4 regions of the Kitasatospora sp. NPDC048194 genome follow, and region 4 is predicted to be linked to each of the others. Evidence: riboswitches for the same ligand, from Rfam matches in the RefSeq annotation. Region 4 holds a riboswitch; each other region holds the start of a gene.
The links. Region 4 has a riboswitch for cyclic di-AMP ahead of ACGF07_RS08980 (NlpC/P60 family protein). Riboswitches for the same ligand answer to the same signal wherever they lie in the genome.
Positions count from the first base shown of each region.

Region 1: another riboswitch for cyclic di-AMP. It lies ahead of ACGF07_RS22285 (transglycosylase family protein); the one in region 4 lies ahead of ACGF07_RS08980 (NlpC/P60 family protein).
Region 2: another riboswitch for cyclic di-AMP. It lies ahead of ACGF07_RS13690 (transglycosylase family protein); the one in region 4 lies ahead of ACGF07_RS08980 (NlpC/P60 family protein).
Region 3: another riboswitch for cyclic di-AMP. It lies ahead of ACGF07_RS05160 (M23 family metallopeptidase); the one in region 4 lies ahead of ACGF07_RS08980 (NlpC/P60 family protein).

Region 1 is NZ_JBIDAK010000018.1:139,770-143,302, reverse strand. It holds gene ACGF07_RS22290 (hypothetical protein) at 1-919, shown strand, start outside; cyclic di-AMP (ydaO/yuaA leader) riboswitch at 1,453-1,623, shown strand; gene ACGF07_RS22285 (transglycosylase family protein) at 1,610-2,875, shown strand; gene ACGF07_RS22280 (LacI family DNA-binding transcriptional regulator) at 3,201-3,533, opposite strand, start outside.
Region 2 is NZ_JBIDAK010000009.1:8,067-11,599, reverse strand. It holds gene ACGF07_RS13700 (SDR family NAD(P)-dependent oxidoreductase) at 1-243, opposite strand, end outside; gene ACGF07_RS13695 (cytochrome P450) at 600-1,889, shown strand; cyclic di-AMP (ydaO/yuaA leader) riboswitch at 2,100-2,269, shown strand; gene ACGF07_RS13690 (transglycosylase family protein) at 2,271-3,035, shown strand; gene eno (phosphopyruvate hydratase) at 3,316-3,533, shown strand, end outside.
Region 3 is NZ_JBIDAK010000003.1:35,289-38,821, reverse strand. It holds gene ACGF07_RS05170 (alpha/beta fold hydrolase) at 1-818, opposite strand, end outside; gene ACGF07_RS05165 (YiaA/YiaB family inner membrane protein) at 929-1,219, opposite strand; cyclic di-AMP (ydaO/yuaA leader) riboswitch at 1,418-1,577, shown strand; gene ACGF07_RS05160 (M23 family metallopeptidase) at 1,590-2,438, shown strand; gene ACGF07_RS05155 (hypothetical protein) at 2,614-3,486, opposite strand; gene ACGF07_RS05150 (GNAT family N-acetyltransferase) at 3,529-3,533, shown strand, end outside.
Region 4 is NZ_JBIDAK010000005.1:84,090-87,622, forward strand. It holds gene ACGF07_RS08970 (NYN domain-containing protein) at 1-367, shown strand, start outside; gene ACGF07_RS08975 (NlpC/P60 family protein) at 578-1,615, shown strand; cyclic di-AMP (ydaO/yuaA leader) riboswitch at 1,953-2,106, shown strand; gene ACGF07_RS08980 (NlpC/P60 family protein) at 2,117-3,250, shown strand; gene ACGF07_RS08985 (NlpC/P60 family protein) at 3,477-3,533, shown strand, end outside.

The DNA.
Region 1 (3,533 bases), on a different contig from region 4:
CATCCCGGGCGCGCCACTGCCCGTCCGCACTCCAGGCTCCCGTGCGCGGGGGCGCCACCGCCGCCCTGAGCGCCCCGAGATCCCCACCGGCTCGCCGGCCCTGGTGCTCGCCGTGCCCGCGACCGCCGGGCCCGAGTCCCGTTCGGTCGTCGAGGAACTGCTCTCGATCGTCCGCAGCGAGCACACCGGCGTCCAGGCCGGGATCGGCTACCTCCCGGCCGACGGCGCCGAGGGCGGGGACGACCGTACGGTCGCCGAGCTGTTGGCGGCGGCCGCCGAGGCGGGCCTGCCGACGCCCGTCGTGGTGCCGCTGATCCCGGGGCCGCACGGCTTCCTGGCCGGCCTGCAGGCCGTCGCCGCCGAGTACGGCGCGACCGTCACCGACGCACTGGGCCCGCACCCGCTGCTGGCCGAGGCCGTGCACGTGCGGCTCTCCGAGGCGGGCCTGGCCCGGGCCGACCGGGCCCGGCTGTTCGCCATCGCGACCGCTGCGGACGGCGTGGTGCTGACCACCGTCGGCGGCGAGGAGGCGGCCGCCGCGGCCGGGATCACCGGCGTGCTGCTGGCCGCCCGGCTGGCCGTCCCGGTGGTGGCCGCCGCGCTCGACGTACCGGGCTCGGTCGCCGGGGCCGTCAACCACCTCAAGGAGACCGGCTCCCAGCGCCCTGCGCTGGCCCCGCTGGTGATCGGCCCCGAGGCGGACTCCGAGCTGCTCGCCGCGGCCGCCGAGGAGACCGGCTGCCCGTCGGCCGCGCCGCTGGGTGCCTACCCGACCGTCGGCCAGCTGATCGCCTCCACCTACCTGGCCGCGCTGCCGGCGCCCTCCGCGGAGGAGCTGGCCCGGGCCGAGGAGGAGGCCGCGGCCGAGGAGGGCTCCCGCGGCGCCCACGCGGCCGCCCAGGGGCCCCCGGAGGCCTGACGGACGGCCTTCAGGTCCGCCGGCAGCCGCCGGTGGCCACTTCCCGCGCACCGTAGGTCCGAAGGGCCCGGAACGACTCCGTTCCGGGCCCTTCGCGTGCCCGGCCCGGCCGCGATTGCCCGGCTCCCTCATGGGCCCGCCCGATTGTCCCGGTACGGGAATGACGGGAGTTAGGCGAGAGATGGCGCATGATGTCCGTTCTGTCGGCTTTTCCCCGCCGGAATACCGGATGCCGTTCCGGCCTTCCATCGACCGCCGCCGATTGCCGCCGGCCGCCGCGCGACGTTCTCCGCCGGGGATTCCGACACTCCGTCACCGCATTCCTGAGGCGGAGACAATTTCCGGAATGCGCAAGTGGATTATCCGGAAACGATCATTTGCGATCATGGTTAGTGTCCAATTTGACCGTTTCCCCTAAACCGTGATGCACCTCACAGATATTTGCAGTTTGAACTTAAGTCTGCTTAACGTGCTCCCCGTTCGTGACCCCACGGACCCAGTTCATCCGCGACGCCGAGTCCTGCCGTCGGATGTCCTGGCAAGCGCGAAAACGCACCACGGCAGGAGCGGGGGAACCACAGGTAAGTCGCCCCGGGCCGTTCCTCGGAATGGTCCAGGGCTAGGGGTGAAGCCGCGCCCACAGCGCGGCCGGGCAACTCCAGCCCGAATCCGACAGCTCACCTCGCAGGCGTGGGAGAGGACCGCGTCTTCATGCTGCCCACCAACGGCACCCGCCTGTCCGGCCGTACCCGTCGCGTGATCGCCGCCCTCGGCGTCGCGGGCGTCGGCCTCACCATCCCCTGCCTCACCACCGGCACCGCCAACGCCGCCTCCGTCGCGACCTGGGACAAGGTCGCCCAGTGCGAGAGCGGCGGCAACTGGAGCATCAACACCGGCAACGGCTTCTACGGCGGCCTGCAGTTCACCTCCAGCACCTGGGCTGCCTTCGGCGGCACCTCGTACGCCCCGCAGGCCAACCTGGCCACCAAGGACCAGCAGATCGCCGTCGCCGAGAAGGTCCTCGCCTCGCAGGGCCCCGGCGCCTGGCCCGTCTGCTCCGTCCAGGCCGGTCTGACCAAGGGCGGCGCCCCGGCCGCCGTCGACACCTCGGCCGGCACCGCGGCCAAGCCCGCCGCCAAGCCCGCGCAGAGCCAGGCTCCGGCCGCGAAGCCGGCCCAGCCGGCCGCGCCCGCCCCGTCGCAGGCGCAGCCCTCCGACGACTCCGCCAAGGGCAGCTGGGCGCAGAAGCGCCAGGCCCACGCCCAGAGCGGCGACTACACCGTCGTCGCGGGCGACTGGCTGTCGTCGATCGCCGACAAGCACAAGGTCCAGGGCGGCTGGCAGCGCCTGTACGAGCTCAACCGCAGCACCCTGACCGACGGCCCGGACACCATCTACCCGGGCCAGCACCTGACCTTCGGTGACGGCGACCAGTCCCAGGCCGACCAGTCCTCCACCTCCGGCTCGGACTTCAACTGGTTCAACCGCTCCCAGAAGGCCGGTCAGGCCGCGAACGGCGGTGCCGTGAACGCCCAGCCGACCGCCCAGGCCTCGAAGCCGGCCGCCCCGGCGCAGACCCAGGCCCCGGCCGCCACCGGCAGCATGGCGGCCGCGGTGTCCTTCGCCGAGTCCCAGGTCGGCCAGGCCTACGTCTACGGCGGCACCGGCAACGGCGGCTGGGACTGCTCCGGCCTCACCCAGGCCGCGCTGCGCGCCGCGGGCATCAGCATCCCGCGCGTCGCCGCCGACCAGGCCGCCACCAGCACCCACGTCTCGCTGGACAGCCTGCAGCCGGGCGACCTGCTCTTCTGGTCGAACAACGGCCAGGACTCCGGCGTGTACCACGTCGCGATCTACGTCGGCAGCGGCAAGTACGTCGAGGCCGCCAACCCGAGCGCGGGCGTCCGCGAGCAGACCGTCGCCAACTGGGCCCCGGACTTCGCCGGCCGGGTCTGAGACGACGGTCCACGGCCGATGGCTGACCGCTGACAGCTGCGGTCGACGGCTGACCGCTGACGGCTGACGAGGCTCGACTCCTGCCAGCCGCCGGCCCCGTGCCGTAGCGCCGCAGTCCGGCCACGACCCTCCGCAGCCCCCGGGAGCCCCCGGGGGCTGCGGCGTCGCCCGGCCCGCCGGAAGCCCACCCCCCGGGCATCCGGCAGAGCCCGGACGGAGGCCGCACGCCAACGGGCGGGCCCCGGAGAGCAACTGCTCTCCGGGGCCCGCCCGTTCACGTCCGATCGCGCACCGCGCGGCCGTCAGGCCCTCCCCCGCCGGGGGCTCAGCGCGGACAGGCCCCCGTGGACCCGCGCATCACCAACTCCGGCTGGAACATGAACTCCCCGCGCTGGGCGGCGTTCCCGCCGACCTCCTCCAGCAGCGCGTCCACCGCCGCCGTGGCCATCGCCTCGACCGGCTGGCGGATCGTGGTCAACGGCGGCTCGGTGAAGGCGATCAGCGGCGAGTCGTCGAAGCCGACCACCGACACGTCCTGCGGCACCGACAGCCCCCGCTGCCGCACCGCCCGGATCGCCCCGAGCGCCATCATGTCGCTCCCGCAGACGATCGCCGTGCAGCCCTTGTCGAGCAGCGCGCCGGCCGCCGCGTGCCCGCC
Region 2 (3,533 bases), on a different contig from region 4:
GAGGTGCTTCTCGGCGGTGTCGACCAGGGCGGCGACGTCGCTGGGCCGGCGGATGTCGCCGGCGACGCCGACGACGGGGCACCCGGGCCGGTCGAGTTCGGCGGCGAGGTCCTCGGCGACACCGACGTTGGTGTCGGCGATCAGCACCCCGGCGGCGCCGGCCGCGGTGAACCGGCGGGCGAGGTCGGCTCCCGAACCGCCGTCGAGCACCGCGATGACGACGACTGCCCCGCTGACCCGCATGGTCTGCTCCTCCCTGTGGGCGACACCGCACCGGCGCCCACGCACACTGCGGAGGATCGTAGGCACGACCTGACCCTCCGCAACAGGGATTACCCCGCAGGTGACCAGGCTCACGCCCGCCGTCCGGCCAAGCTCTGTCCAAGAGCCGTCCACGTCCCGTCCACGGGCCGTCCACGGAGGGGCGGCGCACCGCACGCGCGCCGTCGGCGACCGGCTCGCGCCCCCCACGGCGCCCGAACGGCGCCGTCCCCGGCACCCCCTGGCGCCCGCCCGGCGAGCCGTCCGCGACCGGTCCGGACGCCCTCGACGGCCGCCGGTGGGCCGGACGCGCCCGGGGCAGCGGTTACGGTCGACCCATGCCTGCTCAGCCCGACGCCGTCCAGCCCGCCCCGCAGCTCTTCACCTGGGAGTTCGCCGCCGATCCGTACCCCGCGTACGCCTGGCTGCGCGAGCACGCCCCGGTGCACCGCACCACCCTGCCGAGCGGTGTGGACGCCTGGCTGGTGACGCGGTACGCGGACGCCCGGCAGGCGCTCGCGGACAGCCGGCTGTCGAAGAACCCGGCGCACCACAGCGGGCAGGCGCACCGCACCGGCCGGGTGGGCATCCCGGGGGAGCGGCAGGCGGACCTGATGACCCACCTGCTGAACATCGACCCGCCGGACCACACCCGGCTGCGCCGCCTGGTGTCCAAGGCGTTCACCCCGCGCCGGGTGGCCGAGTTCGAGCCGCGGGTGCAGCAGCTCACCGACCGGCTGATCGACGGCTTCGCGCAGCGCGGCTCGGCCGACCTGATCCACGAGTTCGCCTTCCCGCTCCCCATCTACGCGATCTGCGACATGCTGGGCGTCCCGGCCGAGGACCAGGACGACCTCCGGGAGTGGGCGGGCATGATGATCCGCCACCACGGCGGGCAGCGCGGGGGCGTGGGCCGGGCGGTCAAGCGCATCCGCGCCTACCTGGTGGACCTCATCCACCGCAAGCGCGCCGACCTCGGGGACGACCTGATCTCCGGCCTCATCCGGGCCAGCGACCACGGCGAGCACCTGACGGAGAACGAGGCCGCCGCGATGTGCTTCGTGCTGATCTTCGCGGGGTTCGAGACGACCATCAACCTGATCGGCAACGGGACGTACGCGCTGCTGCGCAACCCGGGCCAGCGGGCGCTGCTGCAGGAGTCGGTGGCGCGTGGGGAGACCGCCCTGCTGGAGACCGGGATCGAGGAACTCCTGCGCTACGACGGGCCGGTGGAGCTGGCGACCTGGCGGTTCGCGACGAGCCCGCTGAGCATCGGCGGGGTGGAGATCCCGGTCGGCGATCCGGTGCTGGTGGTGCTGGCGGCGGCCGACCGCGACCCGGCCCGGTTCGCGGACGAGAACACCCTGGACCTGGCCCGGACGGACAACCCCCACCTGGGGTTCGGGCACGGCATCCACTACTGCATCGGCGCCCCGCTGGCCCGGCTCGAAGGGCGCTCCGCCCTGGCCGCGCTGCTGTCGCGGCTGCCCGATCTCCGGCTCGCCGAGAGTCCGGAGAATCTGCGCTGGCGGGGTGGCCTGATCATGCGTGGGCTGCGCGAACTTCCGGTCGAATTCAGTCCCGAGGCGACGTCTCCGGACCCGGTTCCTGAGGCTCCGACACGCTGACGGATGGTCGTCCCGCGGCCCTCCGGCACCGTATGAACGCCCATCAAACCGGACAAACAGGTGCCGTTGGTAGGCGATTGGTCACCTGCCGTGATTTCCGTGTGATGTCGACGATATGAGCTTGTGATCGGTCTGAGGATCTGTCTAATCTCCCTGGAGTTCGCAGCTGCGGACCTCGTGCGCGGAACGCCGAATCCTGCCCGCCGCGTCACGGGAAACCGACCAGAACCCTGGGCAGGGGCGGGGGAACCAGGTTTGTTGCCGCCCCCACGGCTTGGGGTGAAGCCGCCCGAGCGGGAACGTCTCCGCGCACGGCGGCCGGGCCACCTCCCCGGTCCGAACCCGACAGCTCACCTCGCAGGCGTGCGGAGAGGGACCTTCATGCTGTTCGTTGGAACCGGCCGTCACCGTCGTCGCACCCAGGCCGAGAAGGCCGTCGCCGTGGCCGGTGTGGCCGGCGTCGGACTCGCGCTGCCGCTCCTCACCGCCACCGGTGCCTCCGCCGCCCCGGCCTCCACCTGGGACTCCGTCGCCCAGTGCGAGAGCGGCGGCAACTGGAGCATCAACACCGGCAACGGCTTCTACGGCGGGCTGCAGTTCACCTCCAGCACGTGGAAGGCCTACGGCGGCACCGCCTACGCCCCGCAGGCCAACCAGGCCAGCAAGGCCCAGCAGATCTCGGTCGCCGAGAAGGTGCTGGCCTCCCAGGGCCCGGGCGCCTGGCCGGTCTGCTCGCAGAAGGCGGGCCTGACCAAGGGCGGCGCCCCGGCCGCCGTCGACACCTCGTCGGACGCCAAGCCCCGGTCCGCCCCGCAGCAGGCGCCCAGGACGCAGGCTCCCGCTCCGGCCGCAAAGCCGGTCCAGCCGTACGCGCCCAAGCACGCCGCGCCCCGGCAGGCCGAGAAGCCCGCCGAGCAGCCGGTCCAGCAGTACACCCCCAAGCACGCCGCCCCGCGCGCCGAGCAGTCGGCCCCGACCGCCCCGGCCGGCCACGACTACACCGTGCGCTCCGGTGACACCCTGTCGACCATCGCCGCCGCCCAGGGCGTGACCGGCGGCTGGCAGGCGCTGTACGACGGCAACCGCTCCACCGTCGGCGGCGACCCGGACCTGATCATGCCCGGCCAGGTCCTGCACCTCGGCTGAGGACCGACGAGGGGGCCGGCCGACGGGTCGGCCCCCTCGTCCGCTTCCGTCCGGTTCCGTCCGGGTCCGTCCGTGCCGGTCCGGGTCCGTCCGCGCCCGGGGGACAAGCTGGGACAAGCAGGTGAACTACCGGGGGGTAGCAGGGCCACACGTTGAGACGGGGCCGAGGCCAGCGTGGCCCCGGGAGCCCGGGCGGTTAGGCTCTGGTCGTAACGACTCCGCAATCGTCCCGCCGACATCACCACCGTCAGCCGGACCAGCTTCCGCAAGGAGATGCCTCGTGCCGTCCATCGATGTCGTCGTAGCCCGTGAGATCCTCGACTCGCGCGGCAACCCCACGGTCGAGGTCGAGGTCGGCCTCGACGACGGCAGCACGGGTCGTGCCGCTGTCCCGTCGGGTGCCTCGACCGGTGCCTTCGAGGCGCTGGAGCTGCGCGACGGCGACAAGAACCGCTACTTCGGCAAGGGCGTCGAGAAGGCCGTCCTGGCCGTCATCGA
Region 3 (3,533 bases), on a different contig from region 4:
AGTTCGCCGAGGAAGGGCAGCAGGGCGTCCGCGACGGCCTGCGGGTTGTCGGCCATCGGGTAGTGGCCGGACCCCTCGATCATCACCTTCCGGCTGCCGAGCGCGGCGGCCTGCCGGTCGGCGACGGCCGCCGGGTCCGGGAAGTCGGGGTCCTTGCTGCCCATCAGGACGAGCGAGGGGCAGCGGACGGCCGCGCACCAGCCGATCGGCGCGGAGTCCCCGGTGACGTGCCCGCGGGTGGCGGTCCTGCGCCCCGGGGTGCGCAGGGCGGCGACGAGGCCGTCCACGTACGCGTCGAGGTCGGCGGGCCGGGGGCCGGGGAAGGCCATCCTGCGCAGGTAGAGGCCCCAGGCGGCGGGCCAGTGGACCAGTGCGGTGCCCATCACGGCCATCACGCCCCGCATGAGGGCGTTGGACCGGTGCTCCACGAAGGAGTCGATGAGCGCGATCCCGGCGACCCGCTGGGGTGCGTCCCCGGCGACCTTGACGGCCGTGGCGCCGGTGTAGGACTGCCCGACCAGGACGGCCCGTTCGATGCCGAGGTGGTCCAGCAGGGCGAGGACGTCGGTGGCGATGGCGGCCGGGCTGTAGTCCTCCCACACGATCGAGGACTCGCCGAAGCCGCGCAGGTCCATGGTGATGACCCGGTGCCCGGCCGCCGTGAGCAGCGGGTGCAGGTGCCGGTAGGCCCGACGGGTGTCGAGCATGCCGGGGAGCAGGACGACGGGGGCGCCGTCGCCCTGCCGGGTGTCGTCGAAGGCGATCCGGCCGCCGGGGACGTCGAGGTACTGGGTGCTCGGAGTGCTGGTGCCGTTCACGGTGGTCCTCCACGGTGCGTGCTGCCGATAGCCAAAAAGCTACGGCTAATAGCCTTAGCCGTCAAGGCCGCCGCCCCGCCGTTCGTCCCCGTGTCGGACCGGGAGGGGGCTCAGACCCCTTCGACCCGGAACGGGTCGTGCTCGGCCAGCAGCTTCTCCAGCCGCGCCTGGTCGACCCGGGCGACGGTGTCCGCGGACTCCTGCCGGTCCCGGATGACTTTGGCCAGCGTGAACGCGGAGGTGACGGTGTAGAGGAAGCCGATCCCGAGGAACGCCCGGGTCCACGCTCCGACGGGCAGGTAGGCGATCCCGGCGGCGAGGGCCACGCCGGAGACGGCGAAGGAGAGGACGGCCTGGGCGTAGTAGGCGGCCGTGGTGCGGGTCTGCATCGGTGCGGTCATGGCGACAGGATGCGACGGCGTCGAAGGGTCGCACATGAGTAGGAGTACTCAGATGAACCCGGGTGAATGACGGGTCGTTCGTTGACGTCCGATCACCTGGACCCCGGTCGTCCCGGGCGGATGGCTTGGAATCAGGGCCTCCTAGGATTAACGTTTGATAACGCAGCGCGGTCGTCAACGCCGTACCCAAGACGGCACCGTGCGCCGTCGCCTAATCCCACCGGCCGGCCTCCGGGCAGGCCAGGGAGCCGGGGAACCACGTTTCCCTGGGGTGAATCGGCGGGGCCCAGGCCCGGCCGTAGGAGACCTTCCTGCTCCGAACCCGTCAGCTAACCCGGTAGGCGCGAAGGAAGGAAAGGAGCGCGCCTCCGTGGCGTCGACGCACACCCCGGCACACCCGGCCGGCCCCGCAGCCGGTACCCAGCTCCTCGACCACCCCGGCCCGGACGGCACCGAGTCCCTCGGCGCCGACGGGTTCGCCCCGGAGGTCGAGGCCAACCGCCACCGGATGCCGCGTCAGACCCGCGGGGCCTCCCCGCTCCTCGGCGTCACCGCCGTCGCCGCCACCCTGGGCGCCACCGGCTTCGCCTCCGCCACCCCGGCCGCCGCGCCCGCCGTCGCGGCCCCGGACGAGACGCCGGTCACCCTCGCCGCCGACCCCGGCCTCGCGCTCGCCGCCCGCATCCAGCAGCAGGCCGACAGCCAGCGCACCGCCGCCGAGGAGAGCGCCCGCCTGCAGGCCGCTCAGGAGGCCGAGGCCAAGGCCGCCGCCAAGGAGGCCGACGCCAAGCGTGCCGCCGAGGAGGCCGAGCGCGCCAAGGCCGCCGCCCTCACCCTGCCGGTGAAGGACTACAACCTCTCCGCCCACTACGGCCAGAGCGCCCGCTACTGGGCCCACCTGCACACCGGCCTGGACTTCGCGGCCGACACCGGCACCCCCGTGTACGCGGTCGGCCAGGGCACCATCACCTCGGCGGGCTGGTCCGGCGCGTACGGCTACCGGATCGTCGAGACCCTGCCCGACGGCACCGAGATCTGGTACTGCCACCTCTCGTCGATCATCAAGGGCTCCGGAAAGGTCGCCCCCGGCGACCAGATCGGCAAGGTCGGCGCGACCGGCAACGTGACCGGCCCGCACCTGCACCTGGAGGTCCGCCCGGACGGCGGCGCGCCGGTCGACCCGGAGACCTGGCTCGAGCAGCGCGGCCTCACCCCCTAACGAACCCCCCGGACCCGCCGCGGCCGCCGGGCCGCCGGGTCTCCGGGCCGCCACGGTCTCGGCGGCCGGGCCCCGGGTGCGCCCCGGGGCCTGGCCACGCGTCCACCCCACTCGTCGACGGCCGGGCCGGTCGGTCCACCACCGGCCGGGCCGGTCACTCCGCCGTCCGGACTGCTCACTCCGCCGGCAACTGCGCCAGGTAGGCGTCGATCTCCTCCGGCCCCGGTTCCGGCGCGAGCTCGGGGAACTCCTCGACCAGCAGCCGCGGCAGCCCGGGCACCGTCCACTCGCCGAACAGGTCGAGCGCCACCTCGGCCGCCGCCGCCTCGAACCGGCCGAAGTCCCCGGCCAGTTCGTCCGGCATCGGCCGACCCAGCGCGGTCAGCTCGGCCAGGTTGCGGTAGCTGCGCCGCATCAGACCCTGCTCCAGCAGCCGCCGCGCACCATCGGTGGCCATGCCGACGGACAGCACCCGGCCCGGCCCCCAGCCCTGCTCGGCGGGTTCGTCCAGCCAGCCGGCCGGCACCAGCGCCTCGTAGCCGGCCAGCCGCTCCTCCTCGCCGAGCCCGGCGAAGCCCGTCAGCCAGTCCCGCACCGCCGCGCCGTCCGCCGTGTCCACCCCGTGGGCGTGCAGCAGCACCGCGTACAGCCGCGGCCAGGTGACCAGGTCGGCGCGGCGCAGCAGCCCCGCCGCGACCTCGCCCTGCCACTCGGCCTCGGCGTGCAGCCGCTCCTGGCGCTTCGCGTTCAGCCGCTTCACCGCCCGCTGGTGGTCGACCAGCAGCCGTACGGCGTCGCCGTAGGCGAGCGGATCGGCGTCCGGCGCCGGCTGGACGTACAGGTGCAGCCGCTCGTACAGCAGGTGCTCCACCGCGGCGGAGGTCAGTTCGGGCCAGCCGTCGTGCATCCTGCCCTCGCCCAGCTCCAGCAGCGCCAGCACCGTGCGCAGCGGCGCCTCGGCCACCGGCGCGCGGCCCTGCTCGGCCGCCCAGGCGAGCAGGTCGGCGGCCCTGGTGCGCGGAGCGAGCCGCAGGTCATCGTCGTTCATGCCCCGAACGGTAGCCGCCGGGCGCGGGTAGGGTCGGCACCCATGGT
Region 4 (3,533 bases):
GGTGGTGGACGGCTACAACGTGACCAAGACCGGCTATCCGACGCTGCCGCTGGAGCAGCAGCGGATCCGGCTGCTGGGCGGACTGGCGATGCTGGCCCAGCGCACCCAGGCGGAGGTCACCTGTGTGTTCGACGGGCAGGACCTGGACGTTCCGGTGATCATGGCGCCGCCGCGCGGGGTTCGGGTACGGTTCAGCCGGACCGGAGAGACGGCGGACGAGCTGATCCGCCGTCTGGTGCGCGCCGAGCCGCAGGGCCGTCCGGTGGTGGTGGTGTCCACCGACCGGGAGGTTGCGGAGGGCGTGCGGAAGGCGGGCGCGCGCCCGGTGGCTTCGGTCCTGCTGCTGAACCGGCTGGCCCGGCCCTGACCTCGGGCGGTGCCGTTCGGTCCGGCGTGACGCCTGGTCAGTGCCCGTTTTGCGAGGGTGTGCGGATCCCGTGAAGTCAGCGTGGGAACCGGAGTTCACGCCTTCGGGGGAGTGGCAAAACGGATAGATCTTCACTAGGGTCTGGCGTCAAACCTATTTTCCGGAATCTCACTCGATCGGGTGAGTCCCATGGAAGAAGGAGCCGCTCCCTTGGCCTCCCACCGCCGTCCCAAGCAGCCGAGCCGCGCGCGGGTCTCCGTGCTCACCGCTGCCGCTGCGACCGCGGTCGCCCTCTCCGCCCAGGTCGCCGCGCACGCCGCGCCGCAGCCGAACAAGGCCGACGTCAAGGCGCAGATCGACCAGCTCCAGCAGGAGCAGGAGCAGGCGGCGGAGAAGTACAACGGCGCCAAGGAGCGGGCCGACCAGCTCCGCAAGCAGGCCGACCAGCTGCAGGACCAGGTGGCCCGCAGCCAGGACCAGATGACCCAGCTGCAGACCGGCCTGGCCGAGGTGGCGGGCGAGCAGTACCGCACCGGCGGCATCGACCCGTCCGTCCAGCTGATGCTGTCCTCCGACCCGTCCGGGTACCTGGAGAAGGCCTCCAGCGTCCAGCAGGCCAGCACCAGCCAGACCGAGGCGCTCAAGGGCCTGCTCGACCAGCAGCGCCGGCTGGACCAGGAGAAGGCCGAGGCCGCCGCCGTGCTGGCCTCGCTGGACTCCACCACCAAGGACCTCAACCAGGCCAAGGCGGACGTCAACCAGAAGCTGAAGGCCGCCCAGGACCTGCTGAACTCGCTCAGCGCCGCCGACCGCGCCGCGCTGAGGGCCCAGCAGCAGCAGGACGACCGCGCCTCGCGCGGCAGTGCCCGGGTCGACCTCAGCAGCCTGCCGCCGGCCAGCGGCTACGCGGCCGTGGCCGTGGCCAAGGCGATGAGCAAGCAGGGCTCGCCGTACGTCTGGGGCTCCACCGGCCCGAACACCTTCGACTGCTCGGGCCTGATGGTCTGGTCGTACGCCCAGGCCGGCGTCTCGCTGCCGCGCACCTCGCAGGAGCAGGGCAACGTCGGCACCCGGGTGCCCTCGCTGGACCAGGCCCAGCCGGGCGACCTGGTGATCTACGGCAGCGACCGGCACCACGTCGGGATGTACATCGGCAACGGCATGGTGGTCCACGCGCCGCACACCGGTGACGTGGTGAAGGTGATGAAGGCCGACGCGATGCCGATCAACACGATCCGCCGGGTCTGACGGCCCGACACGCCCGAGGGGCCGCGCTCCGGCCCTGTGATCCGCGCCACCCCCGACCGGGGTGGCGCTTCGGGTTCACCCGCCCTTCGGCCGCTTGTTTGAGGTTTGATCAGCTTTCCGTGCGGCGGCGATCACCAACGGTCATTTTCACAAGGGGACATGGGTCATCTTCTGGATTTTTTCTGACAAGGATTTGAACGGATCACGGTTCAGTTACTAGGGTCGTGCCCCGAACCACCGCACTGTCGATCACCCAGCCCGGGTGGCGGCGGTGGTTACCGCCGAGTTCGCGAAGCAGCGGGGCAGCTCGAAACGACTGTCCGACAGGGGAGCCCAGCAGTCCGGGGCGCTGTGGAGCGGAGCCGGGGAACCACGTTCCTCCGGGGTGAATCGGCGCCAGGTCGGCCGGTACCGCGGCCGTGAGGCGTCGTAGGGCATGCTTCCGGCCCGAACCCGTCAGCTCACCCGGTAGGCGGACGTAGGAAGAAGGAGTCCGCCTTCGTGGCGTCCCATCGCCGTCCCAAGCCCGCCAGCCGCGCCCGGGTCTCGATCATGACCGGTGTCGCCGCGGCGGCCGTCGCCCTCTCCGCGCAGTCCGGCGCGCACGCCGACCCGCAGCCGACCAAGGACCAGGTCAAGGAGCAGGTCGACCAGCTCAACGAGCAGGCCGAGCAGGCGACCGAGAAGTACAACGCCGCGCAGGAGAAGCAGCAGGCGCTGGAGAAGCAGGTCTCCGGCCTGCAGGACCAGGTGGCCCGGCAGCAGGCCCAGGTGACCGACCTCCAGGGCGGCCTCGCCGAGATCGCCGGGGAGCAGTACCGCAACGGCGGCATATCCCCGACCGTCCAGCTGATGCTCTCCTCCAGCCCGGACAACTTCCTCAACCAGGCCGGCGCGCTGAACCAGGCCGGGGACACCCAGAAGAACCAGCTGAAGGAACTCCAGGCGCAGCAGCGCAAGCTCGACCAGGACCGCAGCGAGGCCCAGAGCAAGCTCACCGAGCTGGAGTCCACCACCCAGCAGCTGAAGGCCTCCAAGGACGAGGTCCAGAACAAGCTGAAGGCCGCACAGGACCTGCTCAACACCCTGACCGAGCAGGAGCGCCAGGCGATCCGCCAGGCCGAGGAGAAGGCCGCCGCCGACGCCAAGGCCCAGGCCGACGCCGCCGCGAAGGCCGCCCAGCAGCAGGCCGCCTCCGACCGCGCCTCGCGCGACAGCGGCCGCACCGACATCGGCTCCGGGAGTTCCTCCTCGCCGGTCGTCAAGCCGGCCGCGCCCGGTAGCTCGCACGGTGCCGCCGCGCTGTCCGCCGCCGCCTCCAAGGTCGGCAGCCCGTACGTCTGGGGCGCCACCGGCCCGAGCTCCTTCGACTGCTCCGGTCTGATGGTCTGGGCGTTCAACCAGGTCGGCGTGTCGCTGCCGCGCACCTCGCAGGAGCAGGCCGGCGCCGGCACCCGGATCGGCTCCGACATCTCCCAGGCCCAGCCCGGCGACCTGCTGATCTTCTACAGCGACGCCCACCACGTCGGCATCTACGCGGGCAACGGCCAGGTGCTGCACGCGCCGAAGCCGGGCGCCTCGGTCCGCTACGAGGCGGTCTCCAACATGCCGCTGGCCTCCATCGTGCGGGTCTGATCCGTCCGAAGGCCTCCGCAGGCCCGGTCCTCCCACTCGGAGGGCCGGGCCTGCGGCTTTGCGGGCGGCTCGGGCTGATGTCCGATTAGGGGGCGAATATTCGGGTCCGGAGGGGTTTGGACTCGCTTGCCCGGACTCGCTAACGTCTGCCACCGGACTCCCGCTCGACGGCCGCCCACCGGGGTGCGGCCGCGGGGCCGCGCTGCAGATCGGAGCCGCCGCCGCCATGTCCGTGCACCGCCGTTCCCACCTGCTCGCCCGCGCCCTGGTGCTCACCGCGGCC